Regions from separate parts of the Gordonia sp. JH63 genome, predicted to be linked through region 1. Evidence: riboswitches for the same ligand, from Rfam matches in the RefSeq annotation. Region 1 holds a riboswitch; each other region holds the start of a gene.
What was found. A riboswitch is a leader RNA that binds a small molecule or an ion and turns the genes downstream of it on or off. The one in region 1 is predicted to bind S-adenosylmethionine.

Region 1 (10,070 bases):
CCGCGAGCTGCATCTCACGCCAGTGCTCGCGTTCGGCAGCTCGCCGGACCGGTTCTGACGCCAGCGCCGCTCGGACCATCGAAACGAAATGCTCGACATCGACAAGTCCCGCCGCGGAAGCGGCAGCACGCGCAGACTCTTCCACCAACTCGGGTTCGGCATCGAGCGCAACGCTCTCCAGCGCCGCATGCAACGCCGTCCCTAGCGCAGGCCCACTGTCGACGCTCGCCAGTCCGGCCGGAATAACCTCGAGTCCGGCGGGGGAGAACAGCAAACCAGCGTCTCGGTAGCCCGCCAGGATCGCGACACTCGCATCGGACTCGTCGTGCACGATCTTCGTGACTGAGTGGGAGGCCCGCACCATCGACGCACGTCGAACAACTGCGCTTTCGGTTGTCCACTCATCCCACGACTGCCGCAGCACCTCCTGCACCGCCTCGTCGTCGCGGCGGACGGGATCGACGAGTTCAGGTATCTCGTTCGGGAGGGTGGCGACGACCGGCGCGAGCGTTGCGCCCCAGCACTGTCCCCGGGGAGCGACATATCCGGAGACAGCGAGGTGGCTCTCGGCGCGCGTACATGCCACGTAGAGGAGGCGCACCTTCTCCGCATCGTCGTGGACCTTCTCCACGGCCTTCAGTGCGTTGTAGCCCTTGGACTTGGCGTCAACCGAGATGTATGCGTGCAGCTTGCCGGCGTCGTCCCACAGAGCATGCTCGGGTTGGGAGCGGAAACCGCCACTCATCCCCGCGACGACGACCATCGGGAACTGCAGGCCCTTGGCGGCGTGAATCGTCATTATCCGCACCGCGTTGACACCGATCTCCGGCAGCACGGTCTCCGTGACACGGGCATTCTCATCGGCCTGTGTTGCTGCCCAATCGATGTAGTCGCGCAGCGAACCTCGATCTTCGACGTACCACGCCCGAGCTTGGTCGATCACGAACCGGAGGCGACGCCACACGTCGCGGTGCCGCGGCGAATCCATCGACACCTCGAAGACGCGCCGGTCGGTGGCCAGTCGGCTGACCAACGAGGCCGGATTCAGGGTCCCGAGCTCCAGCCAGACGGTGTGTAGGTAATCCAATGCCGCGGCAACCGGTGAATCCGCCAGTTCTTCAGGGGCATCGGCGAACAAGCTCCATCGTCCGCCGGCGGTTTTCCAGCGCAGCAGGTCGTCGTCCCCGCAACCGAACAACGGTGTGCGCAGTGCACCGACGAGAGCGGCCTCATCCGCGGTGTTCGACAGCGCCCGGCAGGCGAGCAACAGGTCATGCACCTCCTGGGTGGAATACACCAGGCTCGATGCCTCGGAACGGAATTCGATCCCCGCCGCGTCGAGGCTTTTTTCAAGGAACGGCAACACGGTCCGGGAGGGGATGAGGATGCAGATGTCCTTCCACTCCAGCGGAGTGTGCTCGTAGACGGTGCCGGTGAATGTTTCCTTGTACCACGGTGTTTCGACAGCGGACGCGATGATCTTCGCGACATCACGTGACTCGCGTGCACGCGCCACATCGGACGCAGTCAAAGACTGCTCGTCGTTGACGGGCTCGTCCTGGTCGGTGAACACGAACGGCTGCGGCCCCCATTCGAGGTCCCAGGACGGTCGCCCCGGTGCAGCCTCCAGCGGCACGTAGTCGGGCTGAACATCGGGGATGGGTGCCATGAACTGCCCGAACACCTGATTGACCCATCCGATCACCGGTCGAGTCGACCGAAAGTTGGTGGTCAGCTGGACAATGTCGGGATCGAGAGCCTGCTCGCGGGTCTGCATGTAGACCGCGATGTCGGCACGACGGAACCGATAGATCGACTGCTTCGGGTCACCCACGGTGAACAGTCGGCCCGCCTCATCGGGGCCGGCGACGATCTGTTTGGCCAGTTCGATCTGCAACGGATCGGTGTCCTGGAATTCATCGAGCAGCACACGCTGAAACCGTCCATGCGCGGCCGCTGCCACGTGGGGCTTGCGCAAAACGTCCCGGGCGAGCACGAGCAGATCATGGAACTCGAGCTGTCCACTGCGGCGACGGTTCTCGGCTTCGTCTAGCACGATCTCCGTCAGATGCCGCACGACGACTCGGACAGCACCGTCGATGTAGGTGTCGACGATGTCGGGGAAAATCTCGTCGCGCAGTGCTGCCGCCGCGGCCTTGATTTCCTTGCACCGTGCGGTGCCTCCACGCCACGCCGCCGCGCGTCCAACGTTGCCCATCTTCGGGCAGAGTTTGATCATCGGAATCCAGCCGAACGCATCACGCTCCGCCGCTACGAGGATTCGCCACTCACGCAACTCCTCGAGCTTGACCGCAAGCTTGTCATCGGGGTCGAGGCAGTCCTGGAGATTGTCGATGACCAGGTCGGTCTCGCGGAGGATGCGGTCGATGTCGGCAGGTGCGATGCCTTGTGGGTCGTCGTCGAGGGTAAGGCGATCCCAGTTGCGATCGAGTGCGTCGGCGAGGTTGCGGATCTGGTCGAGCGACGTGCCGGTCGCCATGATGATGGCCATGGCGTCGACCAGGATCCGTGGTGCCTCCTCGGTGAACAGGCGCGTCCGCATACGTCGCCAGCGACGTTCGAAGGACAGCTGGGAACCCATCGCGTCGACGACGTCGATGCGCGGTGGCACACCGGCTTCCAACGGATGCTGGCGGATGACCCTGGCGGCGAATGCGTGAAGCGTTTCGATCGCCGCGGTATCGACCTCCTCGAGGGCGGTGCGTGCTCGGTCGGTGTCGTCACGAGCGAGTTCGACTCGGACGCGTTCGCGGAGTTCGGCCGCGGCCTTCTCGGTGAAGGTGATGGCGGCGATCGCGTCGAGTTCGATGCCCTCGTGCAGAACGAGGTGGCAAATCCGCTTGACCAGCGAATGTGTCTTACCGCTGCCGGCACCGGCTTCGACGAAGAGACTGGTTGCGGAGTCGGTGGCGATGCGATCCCGTGCGTCCTGGTCGGCCAGGGCGGGCAAGGTGGTCACACTTGGCCTCCGTACTTCTGGACGTAGTCGGTGAGTTGGTCGACGTTCTCGAGATTGGCCCAGGCACGACGCAGACCCGCACGTCCCAGCAGATCGATAACTGGCAATTCCCAGAACGTGTCGGCGACCTTCGGCGGGAACTGGCCGGCGGTGATGCACCGATGCACGAGATCGATGTCGGCGACGAGGGTTGCGATCACGGAGTCGGTCACCGGATATCCAACTGACTTGAACTCACCCTTCCGGGTGATGAACCAGTAGCGTGCTTCGACATCGTCGCCCAGAGTGCGGGCGAACAGTCCGTAGACCGGAAGCTGGAACTGCTTGCCGCCGCCGGTGGGGGTATCTGCAGTGATGTCGTTGTAATTCTTGCTGACTTTCCCAGTCTTGTAGTCGGTTACGCGTACACGGCCATCGCGATGGGTGTCGATCCGGTCGATCTTTCCGCGGAATCGGATCATCGTGTCGCCGAGGGCAAGCGTCGTTTCGGGTTCGGGGTCGGTGCCGAACGGCTTTTCTACGCGCGTCGGATGCCATCCGTTTGTAAGGTCGTCGCGGTCGTGCTCAAACCAGTCGGCAAGGTCGCGGACGATGATGCCGCGGTCCTTCGCCCAGAGGCGTTCGAGCCAGCCGGGATTGGTGGCCGTTGCGTCGTCGAGCATTTCCTGGGCGATGAGACTGAGCCGAGCGAAGTCCAGCACTTTGCCGTCGATGGTGCCGAGTACATAGCGTTCCAGGATGTCGTGGACGAGGGTTCCTCGCGTGAGGGCGTCGATCTGCGCGACCTCGTCGGGGTCCTCCAGCGCTTTGAGCCGCAGTACGTGCTCGAGGAAGAACTGGTAGGGGCTGGCCACCCAGGTCTCGAGTCCCGTCGGCGACACCGGCTTCTCGAAGGTGGAGATAAGTTCGCGAACATCACCGAGGTTGCCGTTGAACCGGGTGAAGCGACCGTTGAGCCGGTCGCTGCGCATGTGCATGCCCAGATCGATGATCGGGTCGTCGAGGGCACCTCTGCGCCGGTTCGCTGGTGCTGCGGCGAGTTCGCGGAGCCGCCATTCGGTTTCAGAGGCTGCGGACGAACCGATACGTGGATCTCCCTGTTGTGCAGCGACGTCGAAGGATTCGACGGCCACAATCGTCGGGATGGCTTGTGTCTGTCGCTGCCAGTCGACGACATCGACGTCGCTGCCAGCAAGGCGCACCAGCGCTGGTACGAGCCATCGTGACGGCACTTTCTCTGCGCCTCCTCGCAGATTGCCTCGTGGGAAGGTGACGATCCGCTCTGCACTCCCGGCGCTCACGGCGCCCTCGAAGGCGCGCAGCTGGCGCTGGTTGTGTTCGCGTGGCGTTGTGCCGACGAGTTCGGCTGGGAGGAGTGGATTCTCGGGGCGCGGCCTGGGAACCATTCCCTCGGCAGCGCCGACGACGATGCTGACGTCGAAGTCGCGCCCGACGCCGGCGGAGATCGGTGTCACCGCGACTCCGGCACCTGAGGTTCCAGTGATGCCGCGACGGCCTTCCAGACGGATCGACAGCGCGTCATAGACGCGTGCCGACGACGGCGGGGGTGCGATGCTGTCCATCAGGGCCAGCTCCGAGCACTCGGATCGAATGACGGCCAGGTCCGCACGGTCGACCTCGGACTTCGGTTGGCGGAAGTACTGATCGAGTAGGTTTGTGAGTTCCTGTGCCGCAATTGCCCAGTTCTGTGCGTCGACGGTGGCCTCGAGGCGGCGCTGCAGTCGTTTCACGAATTCGAAGAGCGCGACTGCGCGGTCATGGTGGGCGTCGGTCGGGACGACGCCCGGCAGACGGTCCCAATCGCTGCCCCCGACCACCGGAACCTGGCGCCGGGTGAGAAGCTCCAGGCGGCGTTGCGAGATCGACTCGCCGTTGCAGGCAGGTCTCTTGAGGGCGCCTTCGGCGAGGAGCATCAACAACTCTCGTCGAGGCATCGTCCTATGGTCGAGTTCGAGCAGACCGAGCAACGTGCGTGCAATCGGGCGGTCGACGAGAGTGTGAGATTCCGGCGCAATGTAGGCGATGTCCCCGCCGGTCACGTGCTCGTGGAGGAGCGGGAGATAGGGATCCTCGGCCGGGTAGAAGATACCGATCCGATGGCCGGGGATGCCGTTCGCCAGGTGCCTGCGCACGAGACGCACCACTGCGCGGACCTCCTCGTCGGCGTCCGAGGTGTGAATAACCTGCGTGGGCTCGGCGACAGACTGACTCTCGATTGTGTCCCCATGGCTTTTCACAGTCTCGATGAAGGACTTCTCGGCCGACGACGCGGGATTCAGCTGGTAGGCGATGAGGTGACCCGCGTCCGAGAGGCCCTGTGTTGCAGCCGCATAGGCCTCGTGTGAAAGAAAGTAGCGTTCGGCAAGCCGTGGGATCGCGGTCCGATAGACCCGCAGAAGGTCGGCGACCATCGGCGTGGCGGTCTCCAGTTCGGGTTGGTCGATCGCGGCAAGCTCCCAGGCCGCGGCGGACAGGGCTCGAGCCGTGACCGGTTGATCGGCGACCTTCTCGAACTCGCCGGGGTTTTCCGTCAACACTTGCTGAACGGCCGCCTCGAGAAGGGGATACGGCAACGGCAGGCGTGGCGAGAGGACTGGCGCGGCGAGTTTGTCGACCAACTGCGGCATCGTCAGGACAGCGGTGTTCGCCACGCCTCCGTTCCGGGCGAGGTGGTGCAAGACGTCGCGGCCCGAACCGTGGTTCGGAACGACGATCGTGACCTGAGCGAGTGGGTTGCCGGCCTTCGCTTTGATGACCGTGTCCGTCAGCTGGCCGAGCGGTCGCGTCACGGGCGCACCACCTTTGGCGAGGTGAGCCCTCCGTTGGGCTGCAACGGTCTATTCACGTGTCCTCCATCTGTCCCGCGCGTACCGTCCCGACCTTCGTCGGGGAATTCGCACGAGGTGCGATGATCAGGCCGCGCGAGGCTGAACATACTGCCGCTGACGACCAACACGTCGTACTCGGGGACCCAATGGGCACGATCCATGACACCTCGGTGGTGGGTGAGCGCGGCAGGATCGTGGGTCCACATCGTGAGGTCGAAGTCGTCACCGTGAATGTCGACAAGCCCGTCGTCGTGAACCGTCGTAGACACTCTGGTCGGTCGCCCGTCCAACTCCGATACTTTGCGTGCCTGGGTGTAGTGCATGCGATGCCCGCGGGCACGGCGCACACACTTGTTTGCTGTCTCGCTCGACTTCGACAACGCGATCGATCCTCACTTCGGCCTCTGCAGGAGGCGTTCTTGCCCGAGGCGGTAGGTGCGGACCGCTTCGTCATCCGGGCCACCCGTGAACGTCGGGTTGGCGTGCCGTTCGGCCGGTGCCTTCGAACGACCGCTCATGAAGTTGCACAACCATAACGACGAGCTCTGACAATCTAGAGAGACAACGACGGGCCGCCGGGCTCCCAACGCCAGGCGCGATCCGTCCGTCGACCGTTTGCGCATGCGATCAGCGAGAACTTTTGGCCCTTCAGCGAGAAGACAGCGACCTGCCCAAAGCGGGCCCCGAGTGAGCGGGCACCATCGTCTGTCAGTCCGAATACCGCGCGGCTGACCTCGCGGTACTCGTCGTCGAAGCTGGAACCGACGGCAGACGTCGAACGGATCCCGGCCGCGTGGAGTTCGCTGTCAAGGAGTTCGAGCCGCGCTGCGTTGTCAGCATTGGTGGGGTCAGAGTCGGGCTGGATCGTGGTGATCACGTGAAACGGCTCCAACGGCGTCTCGTCGTTGGAGCCGTCCGACGGCCACACCGTTCCAATTGCGGTTGCGATTTCAACGAGGACCTTGGTGCTCAGGTAGTTGTTCCACAGCTGGTCGTCGCATGCGTACTCGGCCAGTTTGGTGAGACTCGGCCACGAAAAATCGGAGTGCGTAGGCATGGTTCAGTCCGCCGACAGTCCGAGGCCGTCGAGCAACTCGCGGCGTTTCTGTCCCGCAGACGATTCCGGATCGCGAGCCGCTTCGACGATGTCCGCGACTTCGGGATCACCGGCGGCCAGGAGGTCGAGAGTCAACGTGAGGGCCTCTGGTGAGAGATTCAGGTCTAAGGACCAGCGAGCGCTTGGCCCAGAGCCGACCTCACCTTCATCGGCGAACCTGGCGGCCAGGTAGTTGCCCCATCGGACGGTCTCTGTACCGCTTGGATCGACCGCGGCGTCGACGAACAGTTGAATCAGCATCTCAGATGATGTGGTCAAGTAGTCGACCAAGCCGTTGTTGGTGAGCCAGTCGACCACGACCCGGGCATCGTCTCTCGCGTTCTCACGTCTCCACAGCTGTACCGGCACGTCATCAGCGCCGACGAGGGGATCCAGCTCCGTGACTGCGGCCACCACGCAGGGGGTCACAAGACCCAGAGTTGCGACATCGGTTCCCGACGTCATGCTGTCGGTCTCGATGAAACTGACCGATACCCAGGAGGTGTCGAACGCAACCCCTGAGAAGCCGTCATCGGGGAGCAGGCGATAGGCGCCGGCTCCGGTGGCATACGGACTATGCGATGCCCCGTTGATAGTCACCTCCCACTCGTCACGGCCCAGGGTTTCGTCTTCGACGCCCTCGGCCTGCAGGACGAGGGGGAGGTGTGCCGCGAGCTCAGGTTCCGCTGTGATGGTGGTGGACTCATGTGCGTGCACTGTGCGTAACCGCGGATCTCCGGTGATGACCGACTCTGGCTGTCTTGAAGCTGGAATGGGCTTGTCGGCTTCTCCGGTGACTGTTCGAACCAGGTAATCATCGTGCCGACGGAGTGTTGCCCGGTCGATGAGATGCGGACTTTCGTGATCGTCTGTGTAACGAGCGATTTCGTACACCATCGTGTCCGCCACTTCGGTCACCCTTCGATAGTCTTGTCGTCACCTGGTCACGTGCGCTCCCGTTACGGCGACAGCAGTGAACGATCGACAACGACGCCGGCGCTGGGATTCTATCCGCAGGAATCCCCGCCTGGCATCGTCCGAGTGGACCAACTTACGGCCGTAGAACGCATACCGCGGTGGTGCGGTTCTCTCGAGTCAAGCATCGCGACTCACCTCCGATCGGAGACATCTGGCAGAACCCTGTGCCACAGGTGGGCACGTCATCTAACTTGCTGGGCGGATTCGTGGACCGGTCACGTACAGTCGCGGCTTGGGCCGCAAGGCCCGCAGCGTCGTCGAAGGAGCTCACATGGTAGACATCGGGTTGCGGCTCTTGGAGAGCTTGTACCGGCAACTCATGGTCGATGATCAGTGGGCGCTTCGTCGCGAGCGCGGGTTCACGTGGTGGTCGTACCGACTTGCTCAGCACATCGAGGTAAGCCCGCCCTTCATGTCGCAGGGAATCGAGGCCTCGCAAGTCCGAATTTGGACAGAGACCGTTGGTGCCGTCGATCCGAACTCCGACCCCGCTCGAGTCGTCGCGTCGCTCAACATTCAGGCGACGCTTGATGCCCTTGTATGGCAATCCGACAGAGCGATGATTTCGCGGTGTAGCACCGCCGTCGTGCACGACCACAACTTCGGATGGATCAGCAAGGTTCTGGCAACAGCGGCCACCTTGCAGAATGACGCAGCGCACAACCAGGCACATGACCTGGCTCACGCGCTCGGAGGCGAGCCGGCCGCGTCGAATCATCCGTTCAGTGGGGTTCGTAATGAGCGTGACGACATATTGAACGTTCCCTCACAAGTCGTTGTGCGCGAAGGTTCTCATGAGTCGCGCTTCACCGGTCCGGCGATGGCAAACGTCGCCCGCTTCCTGGTGGAGAGGAACTGTCTTGGGTCCGCGGACGATACCGGCCTGACGTGCGAAGTTCCGTTCTCCCGCAACGAGCCTGTCGCCGTTACCTCGTTGGCCGGTGGCGATCAATTGCATACATCACTGGTCCAGATCTATACCGACGTCGCACATCCGGAAGCGGGCTCCGGGATGTTGGTGACGTTGAAACTGCCGGTGAGTCCCCATCCCACCGAGGTGGCTGCGATCGCCAATGGACTCAACGGCGCCGAAGCTCGAGGTGAATCATCGGCGAATCTGCTTGGCGCGTGGTGCTTAGACCCGACCTCCGAACGAACAGTGGCGTTTTGTTCCTTCGTTCCGAACCTGCTGTCGCACCATGTGCGGCCTGAGAATGTAGTGCTTGACCTGGCCGTGCGTTCGAGATTCGCGTGCGGCTTTCTTGGTGGTTGACGCGGACTGAGAACGGGAACCGCTGACAGCTGATTGTCTGGAACCCCAGCCTTTCGATTAGGACGTGAGTACGCGCGTCTTGTAACACCCCGGTGGGTCGGTGGTTGTCACGGTGCAGAACACCAGTACGACCCAGTCGTACGCCGACAACGTTGTGATGGTGTCGAAGACGGAGGATGGGCCGGAGATTCGGCCGGTTGCCACAGCCACCTCGACGGGGACCAGGGCGTTCTCGGAGCTTCGGCGGCCGGGGATCAGCTGCCGGTGTAACCCGCCGTGCGTGGGCTTCTTGAGAGGCCTACTCCCTCGGCACCTGCATTCCTCGCGGCGCGTTGTAACGCCTGCGGCATGAACGAGACCCTGCCGCGGGTGTGTGTCCACGTCTAGAGTGGATCTGAAATTCGTATGATTGCTCGCGCCGGCGGACTGACGAAGATGTCTGAGTCGAACTCCTTGTCCACAAACCAGGTTGCGTTGCGGGAGGGTCCGCGGCAGGACTTGTCAACTGGTACTGCCATGTCTACATCAAGTTGTTCGCTCCACAAGTATGAACCATCTGAGGCGACGAATTCGTACTCAACCGTAGGTGTTCGTATTTCAAACGGCGCTTCTGACCGCATTGGCGCATCTGTGTCTACGTACAGATTCTGACTCTGGTAGTCGACCCAGAGTGACGGGACACGCCCGACTATCAGTGAACCGGTCATAAGAATATTGCCGTGAACTTCGTTGTAGTCCGTCTGGGAACGATGCATAAGGATGTCGCATGAATTGACGGAGAACTGAACTCCTCTGAGGGAAGAGGTGTTCATGATGGTGTGCGGTACCGTGACCGGATCCAAGGGCAAGCGCGACATTCCGCCGTCGTAAGCATCGAAGCATTTAATCTCAATA
Region 2 (10,070 bases), 870 kb from region 1:
CCTGCAGCAGGACCACATCCGGTCCAGATGTGTCGAGCCAGGGCAGCAGGCCGCGGTTGGCCTCCGATCGATGTTTGACCGCTGCGCGGATTCCGTTGACGTTCACCGTGGAGATCGTGAGTGGCACGGGGCCACATCCTACGGCGGCGGTCCGACAGCCCATCGGCCGTGATCGCGCCACTCGGACAGCGTCGATAAAAGGTAAGGCAACCCTTGTGCGGACACCCTAAAATATGTAAGCATTGCCTAATCCAGGCACGAAGGTGAGTTTCCGAGATGTTCGTTTGCATATGCCGCGCCGTCACCGTGGACGAGGTCCATGCGCACTGCGATGCGGGCGCGTACACGGTCGACGCGATCAGCGACCGCTGCGGCGCGGGCGAAGGCTGCGGGACCTGCCTGGACGAACTGCACACCATCCTGAGCGAAAGGGCGTCAACCGCGACGACCGCTGCATGACCTGACCTCCGACCCGACGAACCTCGCGCGAGACGACGCGCGGGGGGTTTTGTCGTGTTACGGTTCGAACGGACATACACGGGAAATGGGAGGCGGACAGATGCGTGGCGACCCCGAGGTCATCGACCTCCTCAACGAACAGCTCACGAGTGAGCTGACCGCGATCAACCAGTACTTCCTGCACGCGAAGATGCAGCAGAGCTGGGGTCTCACCGAGATCGCCGCGAAGACACGGGCCGAGTCGATCGAGGAGATGACTCACGCCGAGGTCCTGACCGACCGCATCCTGTTCCTCGACGCCCTGCCCAACTATCAGCGCCTGCTGCCGCTGCGTATTGGGCAGTCGATCCGGGAGCAGTTCGAGTCGGACATGTCGATCGAGGTCGAGGTGGTGGAACGACTCCGCCCCGGAATCGCGATGTGCCGGTCCAAGGGCGACATCACCAGCGCCAACCTCTTGGAGCAGATCCTCGCCGACGAAGAGGAACACATCGACTATCTCGAGACGCAACTCGAGCTGATCAACAAGCTCGGCGAGCAGCTCTACCTGTCGAAGACGATCGCCACACCGCCCACGAACGGCTGATTGCACCGACTCGACGACACGAGGGCCGACCGGACTCATCCGGTCGGCCCTCGTCGTAGGTAGAACGGCCGCGCTCGTTCAGGACCCGACGGGCTGGTGCCGCGCGGTCGCCAGGGCCACGACGGTGACCGCGATACCCGCCACCGCGAGCATCACCCCGACCACCGACGGCGCCAGGTATCCGTAGCCGGCACCGACCACCACGCCACCGAGCAGCGCTCCGGCCGCGTTGGCGATGTTGAGCGCGGAATGGTTCAGGGCCGCGGCCAGGGTCTGTGCATCGGCCGCCACATCCATCAGCCTGGTCTGCAGCGCGGGTAGCATCATCGATCCCGTAAGCGCCACGAGGTAGGTGAGGATCAATGCCGCCCAAGCATTCTCGGCCAGCACCGCAAAAGCGCCGAGGGAGAGTGCGGTGGCGGTGAGTCCGCCGAGGATCGCCACCGCCACGCTGCGGTCCGCGACATAACCGCCGACGAAGTTGCCGGTCACCATTCCCAGTCCGTACAACATCAGGGCGAACGGCACGACCGACACCGACAGCCCGGTGTCGGTGGTCAGCGCGGAGTTGAGATACGTGTAGAACGCGAACATCCCACCGAACCCGACGGTTCCGATGACCAGTGTGAACCAGACCTGGGACCGCTTGAGTGCACCGAGCTCGGTGAGCGGGTCGGTGGTCTTCACCCCGCTGAGCGTGGGAAGCACCCGGATCAGCGCGACGACGGTGGCGATTCCGATCACGACCACGATCGCGAACGCGGACCGCCAGCCGAGCGTCTCGCCGAGCCAGGCGGCCGCCGGTACGCCGAGGACGTTCGCGACGGACAGACCGAGCATCACCTGTCCCACGGCCTTGCCACGGTTGCGCGGGCCGGCCAGATGAGCGGCGACCAGAGCCGCGACACCGAAGTAGGCGCCGTGCGGGAGGCCGGCGACGAATCTCGCCACCAGCAGCAAACCGTAATCCGGTGCGAGGACGGTCGCGAGGTTGCCGACCGTGAACGCCACCATCAAGCCGATCAGAAGCGTCCGACGGGACATCCGCGCGGTGAGCGCCGCGATCAGCGGCGCACCCACCACCACACCCATCGCGTAGGCCGAGATGACATGTCCGGCAGTCGGTTCCGAGACACCCAGAGATCCGGCGATGTTGGGCAGGAGGCCCATGGCGACGAACTCGGTCGTCCCGATCCCGAATCCACCCAGCGCAAGGGCGAGGATCGTCCACCGACGCACCCGGCGGGACACCTCGGCCGATTCGGCCCGCGCGGGGCTGCGGAGTTCCCCGGCGGTGGACGGACCCGTCAGTGAGGGGTCGGCCGGGGCTTCGGTCGTCGAGAGAGCATCAGGCACGGTTGATGCCAACCCGCGCCCGTCAGCGCTGATTCCTCAGCCGGTGGTGAGTTCATTCACAAGCGCAGTGTCCTGAGCATCGCGCGGGGTGTCAGTCGCCGGCTTCGGAGCCCCCATCGCTGTCGGGCTCGGACAGGTCTGGGGAAGACCCGTCCGGGTCCGAAGCCGTGTCGGACGAGCCGGCCCTCTCGCCGTCCTCTCCCCCGTGACCGTCGGTTCCAGACGTCTCGACATCGCTTCCCGAGGGATCGGTGACGGCCGGCGAGTCGTCGTCTCGAGGCGGGGCAGGCGCGGGGTCCGCGTCGGGCGTATCGGTCTCGGCATCGTCGCCCGTGTCGGCACCCGAGGACGTGTCGGTCGTGTCGCCCACCGGGGGCTGCTCGGCCGGTGACGGGTCGGTGGCATCCGGTTCGGCAGCCCGGGCCGCCGACGGCTCGGACGAGGGGCCGGACCCGCCCACTTCTTCAGCGCGGACCGGCCCCACGGACTCGTCGGGTACGGCCGCCAGTCGCGCGAACGTGGACGATCGCAGGTGCGACGTGTCCGCCGCGAGAATCGTGACGGCGCCGCCCTCCGACGCCACCGGCCCGATGAGCGCGCCCGCCCAGTATCGGACGAAGTTGACCGGCAGCAGGACGATGCTGCGCACGCTGGCAGCCAGGGCGCTGACACCGCGCACGAACCGAGCCGGTGTCGCGGTGACGATGCCCTGCAGGATGTCCTCGAAGACGAAGATGTCGGGTAGGTATGCGCCGTACCCGAGACGTGGGAGTGGCGGCAGCAAGCCCTGCACCAGCCGGACCACCGGCTGCAGATTCGCCAGTTCGATGCCGAACGGAAGCCCGATGGTCGGTCGATCGGACAAGAAATCGCCGATGGCGCCCTGGTAGCCGAGGTTGCGAGCCCAGCCCTGGACGAGTTCGGCGAGTGCGGAGTCCGCAGCGACCATACAGACGCCGTCCGCACATTCGACCGGACGTTTCGCCCACGTGTATCCCGGCTGCAGCGGGTTGCCCGACATCTCCTCTGGATACAGGAAATGCTTGACCTGGTAGCCGAGGATGCCGTCGATGGCGCCGATCGGGTCGTAGACGGGATCGGGCAGGTCGCAGATCGGGTCGCCCTCGATGCACACCGACACGACCCGGTCGCTGACCGTCCCGAAGCCGGCGTCCGTACTGTCGGCACCACGCGACCCCGACATGGTCAGACCCGGGATGATCCCGATCAGCGACAACTCGATACCTCGCCCGGTCTTGTCACCGGCCTGCCGCGGATCCGAATACAGCTCGCCCGACACCCCGACGTCGGAGATCACGACGTCGTCGCTGGGATCGTCGGGCGTGTTCGCGACATCGAACTTCCGGCCGTTGCCGATACCGGCGAGCACGTCTCCAGCGATGCGCGCCCCTTGCGAATAGCCCGTCACCACCACCGGCGCCTCGGACCCGCACGCTTCTCGATACGACGAGATCGCGGACGCCGTCGATGCGATCCCCTGTTCGGTACTGCGGTCGTACCCCGTCGCTCCGAGCGGCCATATGGTCGCCGGGTAGGGCGCGTTGATCACCTCATAGCCCTGCTCGCGGTAACGCTCCTTGACGCCCTCGAGCAATAGCGACTCAGCGTCGACGGTCCCCCCGACCACCACGACGGCACCGCTGCACGAGGGCCCGCCGGCTGTCGCCGCCGCCACCCCGGTGAAGCCGAATGCGGCGAGGGTCGACAACGTCGACATCGAGGCGGCCAACAGAGCGACGCGTCGGGTCCGGAGATGAGCCATCACGGCCATGAGCGCTCCTGTGCGAACCCGGACCACCTGAGCGGAGCATTCCGGTGCAGCCGGGGCTGTCCCGAACTCTAGATCCGCGATCGCGGAACCGACAGCACGCTGAGCGTCGCTAACTATCTTGACCAGCGGTTTCGTATCTGACCACACCCGATTTCACTCGGTCGGAGGACAGCCACCGGCACCCTTCCGGTGCACTTCTCAAGGGTTGGGCGCGGCGTGACCGGGACGGTTCTCGGGCGCTCACATCCGTGTTATATCCTTGTCGCCAGGTCATGAGTATCAGTGCGAAGCCCCGGCTGGCTGATCGGCAACCCTCCTTCCGCGGTGGGGTGCTCCGGGTGATGACCGGGTTGCGGGATCGCAGTGGCGATCCCCGGCAAGCGCGGGTCCGAAGGTCGGACCCCAACAGGGTCGAGTTGGCCCTGCCGACCGTAGAAAGTGATGAATCGCCATGTCTGATGTCCCTGACGGCACCCTCGACAGCAACGATCCCAGCGAGAACTGGAGCTTCGAGACGAAGCAGATCCACGTCGGGCAGTCCGCGGACGCGGTGACCAACGCCCGTGCGCTGCCGATCTACCAGACGACGTCGTATGTCTTCAACGACACCCAGCACGCGGCCAATCTCTTCGGTCTCGCCGAACCGGGCAACATCTACACGCGCATCATGAATCCCACGCAGGATGCCGTCGAGCAGCGGATCGCCGCGCTCGAGGGCGGCGTCGCCGCGCTGCTCGTCGCGTCGGGACAGGCCGCCGAGACCTACGCGATCCTCAACGCCGTCGAGACCGGCGGGCACGTGGTGTCCAGCCCCCGCCTCTACGGCGGCACGTACAACCTCTTCCACTACACACTGCCCAAGCTCGGGGTCGAGGTGAGCTTCGTCGAGGACCCCGAGGACCCGGCGTCGTGGCAGGCCGCCGTCAAGGACAACACCCGCGCGTTCTTCGGTGAGTCGATCTCCAACCCCAACAACGAGATCCTCGACATCTCGGGGATCGCGGAGGTCGCGCACCGCAACGGCGTACCCCTCATCATCGACAACACCGTCGCCACCCCGTACCTGATCAGCCCGCTGGCCCACGGCGCCGACATCGTCGTGCACTCGGCGACGAAGTACATCGGCGGTCACGGCACCGCGATCGGCGGCGTCATCGTCGACGGCGGCACGTTCGACTGGCGGGTCCAGCGCGACGGGAAGGATCTGTTCCCCGGTTTCACCACGCCGGACCCGAGCTACCACGGTGCCGTCTTCGCCGACCTGGGCGCGCCCGCGTTCGCACTCAAGGCACGTGTGCAGTGGTTGCGCGACACCGGCGCGGCGATCTCCCCGTTCAACGCGTTCCTTCTGGCACAGGGCCTGGAGACGCTGAGTCTGCGCATCGAGCGCCACGTCGCCAACGCGCAGAAGGTCGCCGCCTTCCTCGAGGCACACCCGCAGGTCGAGTCCGTGGCGTACGCGGGTCTCGAGTCCTCGCCCTGGTACAAGCGCGGTCAGGAATTGGCCCCGAAGGGTCAGGGTGCGATCATCGCCTTCGAGATCCAGGGCGGAGTGGACGCCGGCAAGAAGTTCGTGGACGCGCTCAGCCTGCACAGCCACGTCGCCAACATCGGCGATGTGCGGTCGCTGGTCATCCACCCCGCCTCGACCACCCACAGCCAGCTCACCCCCGAGGAGCAGCTCGCCGCGGGCGTGGCCCCGGGACTGGTCCGGCTCGCCGTGGGCATCGAGGGAATCGACGACATCTTGGCCGACCTCGAACAGGGATTCGCGGCGGCCAAGTGAAACAGGTGAGGCAGCTTTGTCGGTGAGTATCGACCTGAATGCGACAGCATCTGATCAGCCCGACTGGGAGACCCTCCCGGACGGGGAACTCGTCGGCATCCCCATCGGCTCGTTGCCTCTCGACAGCGGAGCACGGATCGACGACGTCACCCTGGCGTTCCAGCGCTGGGGGACGTTGTCACCGTCCCGCGACAACGTCATCCTCACGCTCCACGCATTGACCGGCGACTCGCACGTCACCGGACCCGCCGACGCCGACCACGACTCGGCCGGATGGTGGGACGGGCTGATCGGCCCGGGACAGGCCATCGACACCGACGAATGGTGCGTCATCTCCGCCAACGTCCTGGGCGGATGCAAGGGCTCGACGGGTCCGGGCTCCATCGCACCCGACGGTCGGCCCTGGGGCTCACGCTTCCCGCAGATCACCGTGCTCGACCAGGTCCGTGCCGAGGTGGCACTGCTGGACCGCCTCGGAATCCGCAGCGTCGGTGCGGTTCTCGGCGGTTCGATGGGCGGCGCCCGCGCGCTCGAGTGGGCCATCGAGTACCCCGACCGCGTCCGCAGCGCCCTCGTGCTCGCCGTCGGCGCCCGCGCGACCGCGGATCAGATCGGTATCCAGTCCGCACAGATCGCCGCGATCAAGGCCGACCCGGACTGGTGCGGCGGCGACTACCACGGCACCGGCCGCATTCCGTTGCAGGGCATGGGGATCGCGCGCCGGATCGCCCATCTCATGTACCGCAGCGAACCGGAGCTCGACTCCCGCTTCGGCAACGACGCCCAGGGCGACGAGAATCCCCTGACCGGCGGGCGCTACGCCGTGCAAAGCTATCTCGACCACCAGGCGTCGAAGCTGATGTCCCGCTTCGACCCGGCCAGCTACGTCGTCCTCACCGAGGTCCTCAACCACCACGACGTCGGCCGTGGTCGCGGCGGAGTCGCCAAGGCGCTCAACAATTGCCGCGTTCCGGTGATCGTCGGGGGGATCGACTCCGATCGTCTCTACCCGATCCGGCTACAGGTCGAACTCGCCGACGAGCTGGGCAACTGCGTCGGCGGACTTCAGGTCGTCAACTCCGAGACCGGCCACGACGGATTCCTGACCGAGTTCGATGCCATCAGCGATCTACTCAAGCGCACGGTCGAACTCGCGCGTCGCGACGCCTGACGGACCTGTCGGCGGCGTCTCGTCAGCGCGGCGCCGGGACCGACGGGACCGGGCTGCCGGACCGAGGTACCGGAGTCACCGGTGAGCGCGACTCCCCGTCAACGGATTTCGCGGGCTCGGGTACACCCGGAATCTGAGTCGACCCGGTCGCGCGGGTACTGCTCGGGCGCGGCGGGGCGCTGGGCGCGGAGCGCAACGTCGACGTCGAGTACGTGGGCGGCGGCGGAGTGGGCGCCGCACTCGGCGGGCGCAGACCCGGAGGGAGCAGGTCCGGCGGGATCGTCGGTGTCGAACCGGGCGGGAAGGTCAGGTCCGGCCACGGGAACGGCGAGAGGGTGCGGGTGCTGGTACTTGTCGAGGGCCGCGTCGGCGGCAACTCCGTGGTCGCCCATGCCGGCGGGTCGTTCCAGCCGGTCTCGGGCGCGGGCCGTTGCGTCGGAACGGGAGTGACAACTGTGGGCTCGACGGGTTCGGCCGGGATTCGGGTGATCGGCTGGGAGGTGGGCCGCGGGGTGGACGGCGGCTCCTCCTCGCTGGTCGCCGCCGCGGGGGGCACACTGCTCACCGACGGCTGCGGCTCGACGGCCGGACGGTCGGCGAACGACGAGCTCACCGCGTAGATCGTCATCAGCGTGGCCGCGATGACCGCCCCGGCGACCGCAATCGGGGTCGCCGAAAGCCACTCGCGCTGCGGCTTGCCCCCGATGAACGCCAGACGCGCTGCGCCCGAATAACTCTGGAGGGCCAGCAAGGCTGCGCCGGTGGCCACGACCAGCTCCGGCGCCGTCGGGTTCACGACCTCGAGCTCATGCTCTGACGCGATCGCGCGCACCGCGGGGAGGTTGGCGAGTCCGCCGATGAACACCACCGCGTCCGGTCTGACGCCGCGTGACCTGACGGCCGCGACATAGCGGGCGAACACCTCTTTCGCATCACCGATCATCGGCGCGATCGCCTGCTCGACCTGGGTCGCGGACAGCGCCACACGACCGGTGTTCGCCGAGACCGCGACGACCGACTCGGCGGCCGCGACGCCGCCGTAGGCGATCTCTTCTTTCGCGGTCCGGCACGCGCTGCGCAACTCGCTGCGCTCCGCCCGCGTCCGCGTGGCGTCGCTCAGGACGGGATTGTCGGCGGTCAGCTGGTCGACGATGGACCGGTCGAGACGGCGACCGCTCAGGACGGTCGAGTGCTCGGCGTCGCCGATGCGACCCTCGCGGGGATCGACGGTGTAGAGCGACATGCCGGTGTCGCCGCAGTCGACGACGACGGCCGACGAGAAACGGTCGATCTCGCCGGTGTCGGTCAGGTAGGCCAGCACGGCCTCGTCCTCGCCGGCGAGACGGACCTGACGCCGGGGTCCGCTGCCCCGTGAACGCAACTGCCGACGCTGGCTCCCCGTGCGTGCGGCGACCCCGATCGGGCCCACTCGCGTCCCGGTCTCGCGGGCGGCGGTGAGCATCACGTCGATCCCGGCGTTGACCCGGCCGGCGGAGTCGAGGCCGTCGGTGGGATCCACGTCGATGACGCGGGAATCGACCACACTGCGACCGAGATCGTCACGCGTCAAGAGGACGTAGTGGATCATGCCAGCCCCTGCTGACACGCCCATGGACGTCACTTCATTCACGGTGCCGTCGGTTGGTGATGCGGTGATACAAACTCCAGCGGTCGGTGTGTCTGCGCAGAGCAGCGGAAAATTGCCTGGTTGAGCGCATGACTGGTCCGCCAGGTCACGCTCAGGTCTCTATTGTAATCAATCCGTGCCCAAAGAGTCGATCGACGCCGCCAGCCACAGCATCACACCGCCGACCGTGGCCATCGCCGTCACGTCGAACGATTTGCCCCTGACCTGCAACAGACCTGCCTGCGACGACGGGATGAAGGCACGGAGTACGGCTCCGACGAGCAGCGCCGCCCCGAAGACGAAGGATCCACGTCTCCAGCGATCGAACATCACGAGCAGCGCGGCGGCCAGAACACCCAGCATCACCAGCAGGTACGGGAGCTGGACGAGCACCGCCCGCAACCGGGAGGAGTCGGCGGCCCGACGCCCCCGGTGTCCGGGACGGGCGTCCGCGGTGCCGGGCGACTCGGAGTGAGCGGACTCACTCTGGTGCTCCTCTCGGGTCACGCGTCGCTGCCACTCCCCGAGGCGAGCATCTGCTCAGCGCGTTCGACCACATTGACCAGCAGGAACGCCCGCGTCAGCGGACCCACACCACCGGGGTTCGGCGAGACGTGGCCCGCGACCTCCCAGACATCGGGATGAACGTCGCCGGCGAGACGACCCTCGTCCGTACGGCTGACGCCCACGTCGACCACCGCGGCGCCGGGCTTCACCATGTCCGCGGTGATGAGGTGCGGCACGCCGGCCGCGGCGATCACGATGTCGGCGCGCTCGATCTCCGACGCCAGGTCGGTGGTACCGGTATGGCACAGGGTGACCGTCGCGTTCTCGCTCCGGCGGGTCAGGAGGAGCCCGATGGGCCGGCCGATGGTGACCCCGCGCCCGACCACCGTGACCCGGGCGCCGGCCAGCGGGACGTCGTAGCGTCGCAGGAGGTGGATGACCCCGCGCGGGGTGCAGGGCAGCGTCGACTCCTTGCCCAGCACCAACCGCCCGAGGTTGATCGGGTGGAGTCCGTCGGCGTCTTTCAGCGGGTCGATCCGCTCGAGGGCGGCGTTCTCGTCGAGATGCCTGGGCAGCGGCAGCTGCACGATGTAGCCCGTGCAGGCCGGATCGGCGTTGAGCTCGTCGATCGCCGCGTTGAGCTGGTCGGTGGTGGCATCGGCCGGCAGGTCCTTGCGGATGGAGGCAACGCCGATCCGGGCGCAATCGGAGTGCTTTCCCTTGACATAGGAGTGCGAACCCGGATCGTCGCCGACCAGAACGGTACCCAGACCAGGCGTGATGCCC
Region 3 (10,070 bases), 1.6 Mb from region 1:
GACAGGACTTGTTCGATCGCCTCCACGCCGCCGGCGTGCGTGGGCGGCCCGCCCCGGTGCACCGACAGTTCGATGGCCAGGGTCTCGGCGAGCACGTTGTCGCTGTAGCGCAGCATGTCGTTGACCCGGGTGACCAGCGGCGCCGACTGGACCTTCGCGATGACGCGGTCGTTCCCCGATGCGGCTGCGCCGGAACCGGTCACCTCCGTGACGGGACCCTCCACGCCGAGAGCCGCGGCCAGCGCCTCGCCGGCCATGATGCCCGGTTCCGCGGTGCGCGGCGAGTACTCGTCGAGCGGTTCGAGCCGGGCGCCGTCGACCATCAGCGATTCGATCGGCGCGATGTCGCCACCCTGGATGTCCCGGCGGTCCCAGGTGGTGTCCATCGTCGGACCCGAGAACGCGCTCAGGTCGACTGCCACCGACGTCACCGGGATCTCGGTGTCCTCGATCTGCCGCGCGAGGTCGGCGATGCGACCGGGGTCGGTGTAGAAGGTGTCGGTGCCGGCGGGCTGTGCGGACAGGGTCGGGTCACCCGCACCTCGGAGGATGATCTGCCCGTTGCTGCCGGCCACCACCGTCGTGGTCAGTCGCTGATCGTGCGGCACGGCTTCGAGGACGGCCGCGGCCGAGAGGACCTTGGCGTTCGACGCGGGGATCCGCGGACGCTCGGGGTTGCTGGTCCACAGGACGGTGCCGGTCAGCGAGTCGCTGATCATGCCGGTGAGTTCGCCGAGCGCCGGATCCCGCAGTGCCGGCGCGATGGCCCGCGACACACCGCTCGGCGTGGGCTCCGGCGCGGAGGCGACCACCGGGTCGATCCGGGGGTCGACGGCGATCGCGGCGGGCTGCGGGGGAACCCCCGGCGGCAGTTCGGGTTCCCGGTCGAGCCGGAGCGCGATGACCACCGAGGCCGTCGCGACGAGGGCCAGGATCACCACCGCGGTGATCGTCCACCACAGAAGTCTCCGACCGGAACGACCGCCGTTTCGGGTGGATGCGCCCACAAAGCCTCCGGGTCTCTCGCGGTTGACGGTCGATGGAACGGCCCGGACATACGCACAACGAGGGGTACGAACATCGAGGTCGCCGGACCAACAGTATCGTTGGGGCAGCGTGCGGGCGTTTCGGCCCGACGCGGCATCCCCGATCAAGACTGCCAGGAGGAACTGTGGAATTCGATGTGACCATCGAGATCCCCAAAGGTGGCCGCAACAAGTACGAGGTCGACCACGAGACGGGCAAGGTCTACCTCGACCGCTACCTGTACACCTCGATGGGCTACCCGGCCGACTACGGCTACATCGACGGCACCCTCGGTGAGGACGGCGACCCGCTCGACGCGATGGTCCTGCTCCCCGAGTCGGTGTTCCCCGGCATCATCGTGCGCGCACGGGTCGTCGGCATGTACACCATGACCGACGAGGCCGGTGGCGACGACAAGCTGCTCTGCGTCCCCGCCAAGGACGTGCGCTGGGACCACATCAAGGACATCTCCGACGTGTCCGAATACGAGCTGGGACCCATCGCCCACTTCTTCGAGCACTACAAGGACCTCGAGCCGGGCAAGGAGGTCGACCCGGGCGGGTGGGTCGGCCGCGACCAGGCCGAGAAGATCGCACAGGAGGCCATCGATCGCCTCGCTGCGCACCCCGACGCGGCCAACGAGCCCTCGCGCGGCTGATCTCTCCCACACACGAGACCGCCGGCACCATCATCCGAGATGGTGTCGGCGGTCTTGTCTGGTCACCAGGTGGCTTCGACTCGGCGCCTCGACCTCCACGCGCTCCTTCGTCGCTTGCTCGGCCCGGCGGCTACGCTCGGTGCCGGCTCAACCAGCAGTGGGTCAGGCCACGCGGTACCGCTGCTCGGCGAGCACCGGCAGGATCTGTTCGCGGATGCGGCGTTCGGTGGCCGCGCCGTCGATCGGGATGAGGATCACGGCGTCGGCGACCTCGGCTGCGTAGATGTCGCGGACCAGCGTGATCAGTCCGTGTGTCGTCCCGATGTAGCGGATGGTCCCCGAGCCCGTCTCCGACGACGCGTCCACCGCCGCAGCAGCGGCCGTGCGCGCCGACGCGGCGTCCGGGGCGACGGCCACCTCCACCTCGAGTGCGACCACGAACTTGGCCTGATCGTGGCTGCCGGCCCGCAGCAGGGAGCGGGCGCGCTGCGCCTCGCGGAGGGTCTCACGCCGCACGACGATCGGAAACGTCTGTGCGAGATCGTCTCCCGCGAGCGCGATCTGGAATCCCGGACGTCCGATGCTGATCGGGGCCGTCGGGGTGGCAGTCGGTGCGGCGATCACGGTGCCGCGGTCAGCACGTGCGTCGAGTTCGATGGTCATCTATTCACCCCTGGTCGAGTTCGGTCGGTCTGTTCGGTTCGCGCCCGGAAGGCATCGAGAATCCGGTCGATGTCGTCGACGGTGGTGCCCGCTCCGAAACTCGCGCGCACCTTGTCGGCCGGCGGTGCGAGGCCGTCGACGGTGTAGCCCGCGATCCCCGCGCGGTCCGTGGAATCGGTGAAGATCCGCAGCGGCGTGAAGCCGCCGATCGCGGCCAGGCCGGCGTCGAGACGTTCGGCGAGGCGGCGTTCGTGCAGCCCGATCGTCTCGGGTCCGAGATCGGCGAGCACCCGACACGCCTCGGCGACCGCGATCGCCCCGGAAACGCCGTCGGCGTCGGGCGAGACGTCGACGTCGGCGGCGTCGAACCAGTCACGACGGCCGATGAGGACGCCGGCGCCGTCCGTCTTCCGACCCGGTGCACCGAACGCCAGGTAGTCGATGCCGTGGCTGACGACGGAGACGGGCCGGTGCCCGACGAGTTGCGCGGCGTCGACCAGGATGCGGGCCCCGGACCGGTGCGCGAGCGAGGCGAGCCGGCCGATCGGCAGCACCTCGCCGGTGATGTCCGATACTGCGGCCACGACCAGGAGCGATGCCGGCGCCGAGGCGAGCTCGGTCTCCAGCGCGACCAAGGTGTCCTCGATGGTCTCGCAGGCCGGGACGAACCGCGCCCGGTCGCGCCCCTGCCGTGGTGAGCACCACCGCAGCAGGTCGGCGCCCTGCCCGACGTCGAGGACGACGACGTCGCCGGGAGTGATGCGCGCCGCGAGGTCGAGGGCAACGGCGGCATCGCGGGTGAAGACGACGGTGTCGTCGACCCGCGCACGGACGAACTGCCGCACCGATTCCCGGGCGGCGTCGAAGCGGACGTCGACTGCGGGCGACAGGCGACCGGCGGGTGCGGACAGGACAGCGGTCACGGCAGGAAACTCCTCAGACAATTCGCGCTTGCCGCGTCCGGTCGGTACGCGGCCGGGTCGTCACCCGGAGCACCCCACCGCGAAGGAGGGTTGCCGACCAGCGAGCCGGGGCTTGTCACTGGCACTCATGACCTACGACCAAGGGTCGTCGATCTCGCGCGGACGTGTCAATTTTCACTCAACGTGATCGGAAGTTAGGGCACACTTACCTGTAGCGTGTCAGGGGTGTCAGCGACTGATGTGTTCGTGTTGTCCCGCCCGCACGGCACCGTGCGGGGCATGGGCGCGGTCCGTGCGTTCACCGACGTCGACGCCGCCTCGGCCGCCCTGCGCGCCGGGACCGTCGACGGTCTGACCGGCGCGATCCCCTTCGACCTCGCCGACCCCGCCGCGCTGGTGGTGCCCGAAGTCCTGCACGTCGACGCGGCGCCGCTGGCGGGCGGGCCGCCACTGACGCGCACGCCGGTGTCGACGACCCTGTACCCCACGGCCGACGAGCACCGCGAACGGGTCGCGCACGCGGTGAAGCGGATCGTCGCCGGCGACGTCGGCAAGGTTGTCCTCGCCCGCAGCGTCGACATCGTGCTCGACGCCGAGGTCGAGCCTCTGCGACTTCTCGACGCATTGGCGGGCGGCAATGCCGGACACAACGCATTCATTGTCGATCTCGGCGCGGCCACCGGCTCGGGTTCGTGGCTGTTGGGCGCGAGTCCCGAAGTGCTGCTGCGCAAGTCGGGTTCCGTCGTCACCTGCCACCCGTACGCGGGATCGGCGCCGCGGTCACCCGACCCGGTCGTCGACCGCGCCGCTGCCGACGGATTGTTCTCCTCGGCGAAGGATCTCGCCGAGCACGCCTTCGTCGTCGACCACCTGCGAGACCGGCTGGGACACCTCTGCGACGACGTCGACGCGCCGTCGACCCCGCAATTGCAGTCGACCGGGGAGGTCTGGCATCTGGCCACCCCGATCCGCGCGCGGCTTCGGGACCCGGCGACCACTGCGCTCGATCTCGCACTCCTGCTCGGCCCCACCCCGGCGGTCTGCGGCACGCCGAGTGATGTTGCTGCGCAGATCATCCGCGAGGTCGAGGGTGAGCGCGGCTTCTATGCGGGGGCGGTCGGCTGGTGCGACGCCGCCGGCGACGGGGAGTGGATGGTCACCATCCGGTGCCTCGAACTCGAGGCCGATCGTCGCAGCCTCCGGACGTGGGCCGGCGGCGGTATCGTCGAACACTCCGACCCGCAGGGCGAACTCGAGGAGACGGCGTTCAAGCTGCGGACGGTCCTGAACGCGTTGGGCATCGCCGCACTCGACTGAGCGGATCAATTGCGGACGCGCGCGATCTTCGCCCGTTACGCTCGTCGATGATGCCCGACGACCTGATCATCGCCCGAAATCCGGAACAGGGCTCCTCACTGCCCTTTCTGGTCCGGATTCCGCTCGGCAGTGACGGGATCGTCTTGAAGGTGAGGGAGACCTGGCCGCGAACCAGCAAGGTCTATTGTCATCGCGCCGACGAATGGCCGACCACACCGCAGATCGTCGAACGTCTTCCGGTTCGGTCGGTGACGCGGCGCGGGGCGGCGATCGATCTGGTGCTCGACCGCGCTCGCGAGAATCGGTCACAGTTCGTCGTCACGCGGGCTCGCGGACGCGAGATGATCTTCTGGCAGACGCGCAAAACCACCAAGCAGGCGCGTCCAAACGTCACGCTTCCCAAGGCTCGGGCACACGGCCAGGCGCTCGAGATCGTCGTCGACACAGGCGAGAAGTACGCCTACTCCTTCGGTCATCAACAGGCGACCACCACTCGACACCGCCTCGATGCCGGCGATTACGCGATCGTCGAGGACGACCAGGTGGTCGCCGCCGTCGAACGCAAGTCGATCGACGACCTCGGCAACGGTCTCATGAAGGGAACTCTCACCTACCAGTTGGCAGGTCTCGCGGGACTCCGACGCGCCGCGGTGGTCGTCGAAGCCTCATACAGCAAGGTGTTCACGCGCGAATACGTCAGCGGCGCCGCGCTGGCCGAGGCGGTCGCCGAGGCGCAGGTCCGGTTTCCGACCGTGCCGATCGTCTTTTGCGACAACCGCAAACTCGCCGAGGAATGGACCTACCGCTGGCTCGGTGCCGCGCTACACGAATGGCGGCTCACCGTCGGCAGCGAGCCCATCGTGCAGGGCCTGCACGGTCCACCGGCGACACCGTCGGAGATCAGGGCGTGGGCTCGCGCCCAAGGGATCGAGGTGCCCTCCAAGGGACGGATCCCGAGTACGGTGCGAGCGGCCTGGGATCGCCGGAACGACTGAATGGCACCACCCTCCGGGGACTCGGCCCCGCTCACCGAGGCGGATTCGCGCTGTGCCGCAACGGAATACGTCAGCGCGTACCCTCAGCCCAGCGCGTGGTCCAGGTCGCCCAACAGGTCGTCGACCCCTTCGAGGCCGACCGACAGCCGCACCACCGAGTCACTCAGACCGATCGCCGCGCGTCCCTCGGGACCCATCGCACGATGAGTGGTGGTCGCCGGATGCGTGATCAGCGACTTCGAATCTCCGAGATTGTTGGAGATGTCGACGATCCGCAGGCCGTTGAGGACCTCGAAGGCGCGTTTCTTGCCGTCGATGCCATCGTGGTCGTTGAGCTCGAAGGTCACCACCGTGCCGCCGCCGGACATCTGCGACTTCGCCAAGTCGTACTGCGGGTGTGACTGCAGGAAGGGGTATTTGACCCAGCGCACGCGCGGATCGCTCTCGAGGAACTCGGCGATCCGCAGCGCCGACGACACCGAGGCGTCGACGCGCAGACGCATCGTCTCCAGCCCCTTCACGAGGGTCCAGGCGTTGAACGGACTGAGTGCCGGACCGGTGTGTCGCATGAGTTGCTGCACCGGACCGTCGACGTACTCCTTGGTTCCGAGTACCGCGCCACCCATGACGCGCCCCTGGCCGTCGATGTGCTTGGTGCCCGAGTACACGATGACGTCGGCGCCGAGTTCGAGACCCCGCTGCAGCAGCGGGGTGGCGAAGACGTTGTCCAGCACCACCTGTGCGCCCGCGGCGTGCGCCAGTTCCGAGACCTTCACGACGTCGACGAGACTCTGCATCGGGTTCGACGGTGTCTCGAAGAACACCGCGTCGGTGGGCTTGGACAGGGCCCGCTCCCACTGCTCGAGGTCTTCACCGTCGACGAACTCGGTCTCGATCCCCCAGCGCGGGAGGATCTCGTTGCAGACCACGAAGCAGGAACCGAACAGGCTGCGGGCGGCGACGAGACGGTCGCCGGCCTTCAACAGTGCACCGAGCGCGACGAACACCGCGGCCATGCCGCTCGCGGTGGCGAAACACGCCTCCGCGCCCTCGAGCCGGCGCAACCGCTCCTGGAACATCTCGACGGTCGGATTTCCGTAGCGCGAGTAGACAAATCGTTCGTCCTCGCCGGTGAAGGCTCGCTCGGCGGCCTCGGCGGAGTCGTAGACGTAACCGCTCGTGAGATAGAGCGCCTCGGCCGTCTCGTGGAAACCCGAACGCGCCAGCCCGCCGCGAACCGCGATCGTGTCAGCCGAGAGCCCTTCAGGCAGTTCACGACTGACGGGCAGATCAGAACTCACGATTGCCTCCACGGCAGGTTCTCGGCACGCCAGCCCGACGTCCCGCGGTGGTCGTTCTCGTCGAGGGCGCCTTCGAACCCGTCGATCACGTTGTATGCCTTCGCGATACCGTCGGCGGTCGCGGCTTCCGCAGCGCCGATCGACCGGTGCCCCGAACGGCAGATGAAGATGACCTCCTGGTCGTCGGAGACACCGGAATCACGCAGCTGTGCCACGAAGTCGTCGTTGCGACGCCCCTCGGGGAAGGTGGTCCACTCGGCGAAGATCGCGCGCTTGCCCAGGACCTCGAGGTCGGGCACGCCGACGAACGACCACTCCGCCTGCGTGCGACAGTCGACCAGCACCGCATCCGGGTTGTTCTCGAGCTTCTCCCACGCCTCGCGCGGGGTCAGGTCACCGGCATAGCTCATGAGGAACACACCTTCCACTCGCCGTTCTCGCGCACCACGATCGTGTCCACGACGTTCACGTCATCGGGGGTCTTGTCATAGTGCCAATGAACCTTCGCAGTCGCGCGGTCACCGTCGACCACCAGCTCGGTGATCTCCGGGATCTCGATGTGACCGTTGGCGAGCAGCGACTCCCGGTTGTCGGCGAGGAACTGTTCCTCGGAGACGAAGTCGGCCGCCTCGACGTCGGCCGCGCAGGTGTTCGCCCGGTATTCGCCGAAGTTCGGACCGTTGCGCGCGGTGTAGATGTCGTTGATCGCGTACTGGACCTGAGCCGAGTCGCCGGCCCGGTCCTCGGCCGGACGGGTCACATTCGACAGCACGACGCCGAGCACCACGATTCCCACGACGCCGGCCGCGACGAAGAACGGCCAGGCGTTCTTCCACGACGGGGGCTTCTGGTCGCCCTCACCTGCAGCTTCGGCCATGGCGGGCAGTCTATCGAGCGTCCCGGCGGCGGTTGAGACCGGCGTCGTCGGAGCCCGGACGCACCGGGCGGAGCGCCGAACGACGTCGACATCGAACACGTCCTGCGTAAGGTGGCCCTAAGTTCCGCGGCGAACGACGTCGCCGACCGCAACGACCAGCGAGGACCCGGATGCGCGCTTCCACCCACCGTTCACTCACCCTTCTCGTCGGGCTGCTCGCGGCAGCCCTGGTGGTGACCTCGTGTTCGCCGCCGGACGAGACGGTCGACTCCGGCACGGCCCAGGTCCCCGCGCCCGAGGCCGGCGCGATCCCGGTCACCGTGCAGCAGGCCTACGCCCCCGCGACCGTCGACCAGGCACCCAAGCGCGTCGCCGCGATGGGCGTGGGTGACGGCGACACCCTTCTCGCACTCGGCGTCACCCCCACCACGATCGCCCCGTTCGCCGACCCCGACCAGGCGTCGGCGCCGTGGAACGCCGAACTCCTTGCGGACTCCGACCCGGTGGTGCTGCCGAACGCGTCCGGCGCGTTCGGCGATGAGATCCCCAAGGCGCTGGCCACCGAGCCCGACCTCATCACCGCCGTCGGCGCCGATCCCACCCGCGACCAGTTCGATCTGCTGAGCAAGACCGCCCCGACGATCCTGCGGCCCGCCCAGTTCCAGCCGTGGCAGGTGCCGTGGGACGCGCAGACCCGCCAGATCGGTACCGCCGTCGGCCTGCCCGAACTCGCCGATCGCAAGGTGACCGAGACCGAGCAGTTCCTCGCGAACGTGCGGGAGCAGAACCCGCAGCTGGCCGGGAAGACGGCGGTCGTGGTCACCGCCAGCCCCACCGGCGGCGTGTCGATCTACGGCCCCGGCGACGGGCGCGGACAGACCCTCACCGGTTACGGACTCACCTTCCCGCCCGCGCTGCAACCCTCGGTGACCAGCGGTTTCTATGGTGACCTGCCGGCCGAGAGCCTGAACCTGCTGGACTCGGCCGACGTCGTCGTCGCCGTCGACTGGCAGGGGTCCAACGACCAGCTCAAGTCCAACGCGGCGTTCAACCGGCTGGCGGTCGCGCAGTCGGGCCGGGTCGTCTATCTGCCCCAGGAGGTCGGCAGCGCGATGTCGGTGCCGACGGTCCTGACGATCCCGTGGGTCGCCGAGCAGGCCGTCGGACCGATCGCGGCCGCCGCGGCGAAGTCGTGAACCGGCCCGGGACCGCGGCGGTCGATCACCCGTTCAGGTGAGGGTTACCTCACAGACGGATTTTGGTCGGGGACAGCGAGCGCCTACCGTAGAAGGGATAGGCCTTATCCATACGCGCGGACATGGGGGTCACCGAGATTTGCTTGTCCTCGCGTGCTGAGCAACGGAAGACACCTACTCCATGAGCGACAACAGCCGCCCGCTGCGGGTTGCGATCGTCGGTGCCGGTCCCGCCGGGATCTACGCCGCCGACGCGTTGATGAAGTCCGACACCGCCAAGGACCGCGGGGTCAGCATCGATCTGTATGAGCGCATGCCCGCTCCGTTCGGTCTGATCCGGTACGGCGTCGCACCCGACCACCCGCGCATCAAGGGCATCATCACCGCCCTGCACAAGGTCCTCGACAAGCCCCAGGTCCGCCTGCTCGGCAACGTCGACTACGGCACCGACATCACCATCGACGAACTACGCGCCCACTACGACGCGGTGATCTTCTCCACCGGCGCCACCGATGACCGCGCCCTCGACATCCCCGGCATCGACCTCGACGGCAGCTACGGCGCCGCCCAGTTCGTCGCCTGGTACGACGGCCACCCCGACTTCCCCCGCACCTGGCCCCTCGAGGCCGAGAAGGTCGCGGTCATCGGCGTCGGCAACGTCGCCCTCGACGTCGCCCGCGTGCTCGCCAAGACCGGCGACGAACTGCTGCCCACCGAGATCCCGGCCAACGTCTACGAGGGACTCAAGGCCAACAAGGCCGTCGAGGTCCACGTGTTCGGCCGCCGCGGTCCCGCCCAGGCGAAGTTCACCCCGCTGGAACTGAAGGAACTCGACCACTCCCCCAACATCGAGGTCATCGTCAACCCCGAGGACATCGACTACGACGAGGGTTCGGCCGTCGCGCGCCGCGGGTCGAAGATCACCGACCAGGTCGCCACGATCATCGAGAACTACGCGATCCGCGAACCCAAGCAGGGCGCGATCCACAAGTTGTTCCTGCACTTCTTCGAAAGCCCCACCGAGATCCTCGGCACCGACGGCAAGGTCGTCGGTCTGCGCACCGAACGTACCCAGCTCGACGGCACCGGCAACGTCAAGCCCACCGGCAAGACC

Region 2: linked by a shared signal. The riboswitch ahead of GR168_RS08140 (bifunctional o-acetylhomoserine/o-acetylserine sulfhydrylase) and the one ahead of GR168_RS12015 (PD-(D/E)XK nuclease family protein) in region 1 are both predicted to bind S-adenosylmethionine.
Region 3: linked by a shared signal. The riboswitch ahead of GR168_RS18965 (aminotransferase class V-fold PLP-dependent enzyme) and the one ahead of GR168_RS12015 (PD-(D/E)XK nuclease family protein) in region 1 are both predicted to bind S-adenosylmethionine.

The regions. Positions count from the first base shown of each region.
Region 1 covers NZ_CP047235.1:2,664,441-2,674,510, forward strand. The annotation lists gene GR168_RS12010 (UvrD-helicase domain-containing protein) at 1-2,980, opposite strand, end outside; gene GR168_RS12015 (PD-(D/E)XK nuclease family protein) at 2,977-5,790, opposite strand; SAM riboswitch class IV at 6,240-6,351, opposite strand; gene GR168_RS12020 (DUF3293 domain-containing protein) at 6,383-6,886, opposite strand; gene GR168_RS12025 (hypothetical protein) at 6,890-7,843, opposite strand; gene GR168_RS12030 (hypothetical protein) at 8,136-9,176, shown strand; gene GR168_RS12035 (hypothetical protein) at 9,560-10,070, opposite strand, start outside.
Region 2 covers NZ_CP047235.1:1,796,037-1,806,106, reverse strand. The annotation lists gene GR168_RS08165 (exodeoxyribonuclease III) at 1-127, opposite strand, end outside; gene GR168_RS08160 ((2Fe-2S)-binding protein) at 277-459, shown strand; gene bfr (bacterioferritin) at 560-1,045, shown strand; gene GR168_RS08150 (MFS transporter) at 1,124-2,401, opposite strand; gene GR168_RS08145 (PE-PPE domain-containing protein) at 2,493-4,193, opposite strand; SAM riboswitch class IV at 4,462-4,582, shown strand; gene GR168_RS08140 (bifunctional o-acetylhomoserine/o-acetylserine sulfhydrylase) at 4,645-5,979, shown strand; gene GR168_RS08135 (homoserine O-acetyltransferase) at 5,996-7,150, shown strand; gene GR168_RS08130 (Hsp70 family protein) at 7,173-8,738, opposite strand; gene GR168_RS08125 (DUF3017 domain-containing protein) at 8,907-9,179, opposite strand; gene GR168_RS08120 (bifunctional methylenetetrahydrofolate dehydrogenase/methenyltetrahydrofolate cyclohydrolase) at 9,281-10,070, opposite strand, start outside.
Region 3 covers NZ_CP047235.1:4,276,572-4,286,641, forward strand. The annotation lists gene dacB (D-alanyl-D-alanine carboxypeptidase/D-alanyl-D-alanine-endopeptidase) at 1-1,007, opposite strand, end outside; gene GR168_RS18955 (inorganic diphosphatase) at 1,172-1,684, shown strand; gene GR168_RS18960 (hypothetical protein) at 1,847-2,347, opposite strand; partial or broken gene GR168_RS18965 (aminotransferase class V-fold PLP-dependent enzyme) at 2,344-3,216, opposite strand; SAM riboswitch class IV at 3,290-3,403, opposite strand; gene GR168_RS18970 (isochorismate synthase) at 3,511-4,587, shown strand; gene GR168_RS18975 (ERCC4 domain-containing protein) at 4,638-5,582, shown strand; gene GR168_RS18980 (O-succinylhomoserine sulfhydrylase) at 5,666-6,883, opposite strand; gene GR168_RS18985 (rhodanese-like domain-containing protein) at 6,880-7,293, opposite strand; gene GR168_RS18990 (hypothetical protein) at 7,290-7,760, opposite strand; gene GR168_RS18995 (ABC transporter substrate-binding protein) at 7,931-8,956, shown strand; gene GR168_RS19000 (FAD-dependent oxidoreductase) at 9,138-10,070, shown strand, end outside.